DNA from 2 places in the Bradyrhizobium algeriense genome. Region 1 is predicted to be linked to the other one. Evidence: predicted binding sites of a transcription regulator. Region 1 holds the regulator's gene; the other holds the start of a gene.
What was found. The regulator PhoB, encoded in region 1, activates phosphate uptake and scavenging genes when phosphate is short. The targets are predictions, from matches to a motif close to TGTCATNNANCTGTCAT.

Region 1 (3,405 bases):
TTTGTTCGACGAGCCGTGCTCGGCGCTAGACCCGATCTCGACCGCCAAGATCGAGGAACTGATCCAGGAACTGGCGGAGGATTACACCATCGCCATCGTCACCCATAACATGCAGCAGGCGGCCCGCGTCTCGGACAAAACCGCCTTCATGTATCTCGGCGAGCTGATCGAGTTCGACGACACCAACAGGATTTTTACCTCGCCGAGCGATCGACGCACCCAGGACTACATCACCGGCCGGTTCGGTTGAGGAGATAACACATGGCTTCTGAACACACCGCCAAGGCATTTGACAGCGATCTTCAGGAATTGACCCGCCTGGTCGCCGAGATGGGCGGCCTGGTCGAGCGCATGATCACCGAATCCGTCGATGCGCTGATCCGCCGCGACGTCGCGCTCGGCAAGCGCGTTGTCGCTGCCGACGTTGAAATCGACCGCCTGCAGCATGCAATCGAGGAACGCGCGGTGCTGACCATCGCGCGGCGCCAGCCGATGGCGATCGACCTGCGCGAAATCGTCGGCGCCATGCGGGTTGCTACCGATCTGGAGCGGATCGGCGACCTCGCCAAGAACATGGGCAAGCGGGTCGCCGCGCTGGAGAACGATTTCCAGCCGCTGAAGCTGATCCGCGGCCTCGAGCACATGACCGATCTGGTGCAGTCGCAGGTCAAGTCGGTGCTGGATGCCTATGCGGCGCACGACCTGCCGGCGGCTATGGCGGTCTGGAAGGGCGACGAGGAAGTCGACGCCATCTGCACCTCGCTGTTCCGCGAACTCCTCACCTACATGATGGAGGATCCGCGCAACATCTCGTTCTGCATTCATTTGATGTTCTGCGCCAAGAACATCGAACGGATCGGCGACCACGCCACCAACATCGCCGAAACCGTATTCTACATGATCGAGGGACAGCAGATGCTCGACCAGCGCCCCAAGGGCGACATGACGACGTTTGCGACCACGATACCGAATAGCTGAGGGATACAAGAATGAGCGCGCGCATAATGGTGGTCGAGGACGAGGAAGCGCTGACCACGCTGTTGCGCTACAACCTCGATGCTGAAGGCTATGACGTCGAAACCGTCGCCCGCGGCGACGACGCCGATACGCGGCTGAAGGAGCGCGTGCCGGATCTCGTCGTGCTCGACTGGATGCTGCCGGGGCTGTCAGGCATCGAACTCTGCCGCCGCCTGCGCGCCCGGCCGGAGACCAAGCAATTGCCGATCATCATGCTCACGGCACGCGGCGAGGAGAGCGAGCGGGTGCGGGGCCTGGCGACCGGCGCCGACGATTACATCGTCAAGCCGTTCTCGGTGCCGGAGCTGCTGGCGCGGGTGAAGGGCCTGCTGCGGCGGGCAAGTCCCGAGCGGCTCGCCACCGTGCTCACCTATGGCGACATCGAACTCGACCGCGAAAAACGCCGCGTCGCGCGTTCGGGCCGCTCCATCGATCTCGGCCCGACCGAGTATCGCCTGCTGGAATTTTTTCTCGAGCATCCCGGCCGCGTCTTCAGCCGCGAGCAGTTGCTCGACAGCGTCTGGGGCCGCGACATCTATATCGACGAGCGCACCGTTGACGTCCATATCGGCCGCCTGCGCAAACTGCTCAACCCGGGCCGCGAACAGGACCCGATCCGCACCGTGCGCGGCGCGGGTTATGCGCTGGATGACAGGTTTGCGAAGGTGGAGTAGGGCGCGACCGAAGTCAGCCCCGCGCAAGAACGATATCGAAATTCAGAACGCGATGGTCTGCTCCATCTTCCGATGGAAGTGGCTCTGCAATCAGCAGATCGGGACGCAGCGCAGCGTTGAGCAGCCTGTCGCAGGCATTGAGCGGCTCGCCGGGAAAATACATCTGGGTGATCAGCCGCTCGAATCGGCCGTGAACTTCGAAGTGGATATGAGGCGGGCGCATCCAATCTGGACCTGCGGGATAAGCTCCAGGCTTGACGGTTTTGATCCGATAGACGCCGTCGCTATCAGATAGAATGCCGACGCAACCGACAAAGTGGGGATCGAGCGGCGCAGGATTTAGGTCGTTGGCATGCACGTAGCGGCCAAAGCTGTTGGCCTGCCAGATCGTGACGGGTACCCCGCGAACGGGTTCGCCGTCGAGATTGAGCACCCTCCCTGTGACCTCGATGATTTCTCCCTGCGCACACCCCTCGAAACCCTTGACCGAGGTCAGGTCGGCCTGTGAGGCCGGCGTCTGCCCGGTCGGGAAGTAGGGACCGAGAATCTGGTCCGGTGTCCGGTGCAGCCGCGTGCCCGTTGAGTTGTCCATGACCCCCTCAATCTTCTGGCGTAAAGCCGGAGGCCTGGACAATTGGGGCCCAACGGTCGAAATCGGATTTGATCAGTTGCGCAAATTCCTTCGGCGTTTGGCCGGCGGGATCTACGGAAAGCTTGGCCAAGGCCGTTTTGAAGGCGTCGGTGTTCACCACCGCGCGGATCGCCTCATTGAGGCGGTTCACCGTTCCGGCAGGCGTATTTGCCGGAACGAAGACGCCAAACCACTCGTTGGCTTCGAGCGCGGAATATCCGGCCTCCCGAACCGTCGGCACATCGAGAAGCAGCGGGGATCGTTGCGATCCAGTTGTCGCCAGTGCCCTTATGGCGCCGGATTGCACATGCGGCAGTGCAGTGCCGATTGGATAGATCGTAGCGGCGATTTGACCGCCGATCAGATCCTGAATGCCGCCGGGGCCGCCATAGGGCAGATGCACGAATTCGAACCTGCCCGCTTTGGCCAGGCTCACGCCGGTGAAGTGCAGCATCGACCCGGCCGCCGCCGTACCGTAGGTGGCTTGCTTGGGATTAGCCGCGCACCATTTCACGAAATCGGCCAGCGTCCTGACGTCGGCAGGCACCATCGGACCGATGGTGATCAGAAATGGAAAGGAGCAGACTGTGGTGACGGGAGCGAAATCCTTGAACGCATCATAGCCCAGCGACTTGTAGACGTGGGGAAATACGGCGAAGCTGGAGGCGGGCGTCAGGATCATCGCCGTGCCATCGGCCGGGCCGCTTTTCAGCGCGCCGAGCGCCAGACGCCCGCCGGCGCCGGGACGATTGTCGACGATGAATGAAAGTGATTGATCCTTCATTCCCTCAACGAGCCTCCTCGCAATCACGTCGATCGCGCCCCCCGCACCGAACCCCACCAGCATCCGCGAAGCTGTCTGGGCGCTCGCCATGCGGATCGCGTCGGGGACAATGGCGGCGAGGCCGCCCGCGCACGCCATCGATACGAATCTTCGCTTCGTGATCATGTGATCGTCCTTCTCCAGCGAATTTGTCCGGTCGGTCATCATCGAACCGCCGCCAACTCTGGTCGACCGGGGCATTATCTGGTAGACCGAAAATTGCGGCATCCCTGTAACCGCTGGGTTAAGCCCGAATGGAC
Region 2 (3,405 bases), 3.7 Mb from region 1:
TTTTCGTCATCGCCTTCGGCCTCGGGCCGATGGCGGGCGTACTTGCAATCGCCGTGCATTCCGCCGGTGCGCTCGGAAAGTTGTTCTCCGAGATCGTCGAGAACGCCGACATGAAACCGGTCGAGGGTGTGCGTTCGACAGGCGCAAGCTGGCTCTCCTGCATGCGCTTTGCGGTGTTGCCGCAGGTCACGGCCGGCTATGCCAGCTACGCGCTGTTGCGCTTTGAGATCAATGTCCGCGAGGCCTCGGTGATGGGTTTTGTTGGCGCCGGCGGCATCGGGCAGGAGCTCGTCGTCGCGATCCGCAAGTTCTATTACTCCGACGTGAGCGCGATCCTCGTCACCATCATCGTCACCGTCTTCGTCATCGATATCACGACCGGCTGGCTGCGCGGAAAACTGTTCGGCAAGGAGGCGCGTGCATGAGCCAGTTGCCGAAACCGGATACAGATGCGCTCCGGACCAAATATCCTGACGTCTTCGACCGGCCCGCATCCGCGCGCCTCGCCATGCCGGCGATGATTTTGGCTGTGTTCGCGATCTTCGTATTCGGGTTGGTCGATCTCGGCTTCTCGCCGGCCAAATTGGTGTCGGGCCTGAGCCAGCTCGGCTGGATCACGGTGATGATGATTCCACCCGATCCCGGCTCCTCGCTGCCCGCCTATCTCGCAGCCCTCGGTGAGACGCTGTCGATCGCGCTGCTCGGCACGACCTTGGCCGCCGTTGCGGCGCTGCCGGTCAGCCTGCTGGCGGCGCGGAACATCATTCCGTCGAACCTGCTTCGCTTCCCGGTGCGCCGGTTCCTCGATTCCGTCCGCGGTGTCGATACGCTGATCTGGGCGCTGGTGTGGATCAACGTCGTTGGCCTCGGCCCGTTTGCCGGTGTGCTGGCGATCGCGCTGTCCGACTTCGGCGCGTTCGGCAAATTGTTTTCCGAAGCCATCGAGGCCGCCGACAGGAAGCAGGTCGAGGGCATCAGGGCTTCCGGCGGCAACGCGCTGCATGAAATACGCTTCGGCCTGATGCCGCAGGTGCTGCCTGTTATAGCGGGGCAGGTGCTCTATTTCATTGAATCGAATACCCGCTCGGCCACCATCATCGGTATCGTCGGCGCGGGTGGCATCGGCTTGCAGCTGGCCGAGCAGATCCGGGTGCTGGAGTGGCAGAAGGTCTCGTTCCTGATCCTGATGATTTTGGTCGCGGTCGCCGCGATCGACTGGATCTCGGGCAAATTGCGCTTTGCCATCATCGGACAGCGGGCAATCGCGTGATGAATCCGTAACTCAGTGGGGTGGGCAAAGCGAAGCGTGCCCACCATCTTTCCGAATCTTTGGCATAAAGGGTGGGCACGCTTCGCTTTGCCCACCCTACGAGCTGTCAACTATTCTCCACCAAAAACTCGACGCGTTCCGCAGCAAAGCGCGAACGCTTGGTCGTCAGCGGCTCGCCGCCGGTATCGACGTCGGTGCTGTCGACCACGAGCACGGGACGTCCGAGCGCCAGGTCCAGCCGCGCGGCGTCGGTCGCGTCGACGATACCGGCGGTGATCCGGGTCGACGCACGGCGAAAATCCCGGATACCGTAATGCGCCACTAGCTTGGTCATCGAACGCACATCGGCAAACACCTTCCCGGCGTTGGGAAAGCGTTCGGCCGAAAGCCAGGTGGTGCTGACGCAGATCGGTGCGCGGTCGGCCAGCCGCACCGATTCGATCCGGATCAAGGGTGCCCCGGTCTTCAGTCCGAGTTCCCGCGCCAGCTCGCGCGTAGCGGCTTCCTCGGTCGCGTCGATGAATTGGCCGCGCGGCTCGCGGCCGCCGGCGCCGACGATTTCGGAAAACCGCGTTCGCGAGTGCAGCGGGTAGGCGAGGCGCCGGGTCTCGACATAGGTGCCGCTGCCGCGCTCGGCGCGCACCAGGCCGCGTTCGGCGAGCGTGGCGAGCGCTCGGCGAACGGTGTGGCGGTTGACCCGATAGGTTTCGGCGATCTCCATCTCGCCCGGCAGCTTTTCGCCGGCAACAAAGCGGCCGTCGGCGATGCCGCGTTCGATGCCGTCGGCGACCTGCCGCCACAGCGCGACGCCGGAGGGCGTATCCTGGATGCTCATGGCGTAAAGCGGGCCATCTGGAAAAATCACCTCATTGTCACGAAATCGTCATGGCGCTTCGCTATCAAGTTGTCTAGTATCATAGACAACTTGATTCCGGCAAGGCCGATATGATGGTGAGCGACGAAAGTATGGAAAACAAGGGTGGCGGGCAGGCGCGGCGCAGGGCCATGATGGCGGTGCTGGCTCATTCTGCAACGGCCGACATAGAAGGGCGTCTCGGAATGGTCGCGTTGCCCGCGCACGAAGACCTGCGCGCGCCCGAGAATGGGCTCGTCATGGTGCGCGGCCGCGTCGGCGGCGACGGCGCGCCGTTCAATCTCGGCGAGGCGACGGTATCGCGTGCCGCGGTGCGGCTGTCGACCGGCGAGGTCGGTTTTGGCTACGCGCTCGGCCGCGATCGGGAGAAGGCCCGGCTGATCGCGCTTTGCGACGCCATGGTGCAGTCAGCTGAGCTTGCTGGCGCGATCGAAACCCAGGTCGTTGCACCGCTGCGTGCGGCGATGATCGAAAAACGAAACCGCAAGGTCGCAGAGGCCGCGGCAACACGGGTCGATTTCTACACACTGGTGCGGGGTGAGGGCTGACATGACGAGCGTTGCCGAACTGCCCGCAGGATTTGCCGACAAGGTGTTGTCGGCGCAATCGGTCTTCCGTTCCGTGATGGATGCGATGGCGCGTCCCGGCAGCGTCCAGCGCGTCCAGCCTGCAGCGGGCGGGCCTGATACGATGATGCGTGGCGCCGCCGCCATCGCGCTGACCTTGTTCGACCACGATACGCCGGTCTGGCTCGACGGCCGGATGTCGGCCGCAGCTGATGTCGCCAAGTGGCTCAAGTTCCACACCAGCGCGCCGGTCGTTGTGGATTCGTCGATTGCCAGTTTTGCATTGATAGGCGATCCGCAGAGCCTGCCGGCGCTCGATCGCTTCGCGTTCGGCAGCAATGAATATCCGGACCGTTCGACGACGCTGATCCTGCAGGTCGAGAGCCTGACGGATGGCCCCGTGGTCGAGCTGCAGGGCCCCGGCATCGACGGCTCGGCAGCGCTTCGCGCTTCAATCCAGCCGCGTGATCTGTTCGAGCGGTTGGCCATAAACGCCGCACTGTTTCCGCGCGGCATCGATGTCGTGCTGGTTCATGACGATTCCATCGTCGCCATACCGCGCACGACGCGGCTCGTGAGGGGAGGCTGACCATGTACGTTGCCGTCAAGGGAGGCGAACGCGCCATCGAGAATGCCCACCGCCTGCTGGCGCATGAGCGGCGCGGCGATCGTGATGTTCCCGAACTGTCGCTGGC

Region 2: the regulator PhoB is predicted to act here: its motif matches at 2,141-2,157, upstream of phnF (phosphonate metabolism transcriptional regulator PhnF).

Annotation. Positions count from the first base shown of each region.
Region 1 is NZ_JAZHRV010000001.1:7,759,534-7,762,938, forward strand. It holds gene pstB (phosphate ABC transporter ATP-binding protein PstB) at 1-250, shown strand, start outside; gene phoU (phosphate signaling complex protein PhoU) at 262-978, shown strand; gene phoB (phosphate regulon transcriptional regulator PhoB) at 990-1,691, shown strand; gene V1286_RS37190 (protocatechuate 3,4-dioxygenase) at 1,705-2,283, opposite strand; gene V1286_RS37195 (tripartite tricarboxylate transporter substrate-binding protein) at 2,291-3,310, opposite strand; gene V1286_RS37200 (LysR family transcriptional regulator) at 3,400-3,405, shown strand, end outside.
Region 2 is NZ_JAZHRV010000001.1:4,094,791-4,098,195, reverse strand. It holds gene phnE (phosphonate ABC transporter, permease protein PhnE) at 1-425, shown strand, start outside; gene phnE (phosphonate ABC transporter, permease protein PhnE) at 422-1,270, shown strand; gene phnF (phosphonate metabolism transcriptional regulator PhnF) at 1,377-2,105, opposite strand; gene phnG (phosphonate C-P lyase system protein PhnG) at 2,279-2,692, shown strand; gene phnH (phosphonate C-P lyase system protein PhnH) at 2,694-3,299, shown strand; gene V1286_RS19960 (carbon-phosphorus lyase complex subunit) at 3,302-3,405, shown strand, end outside.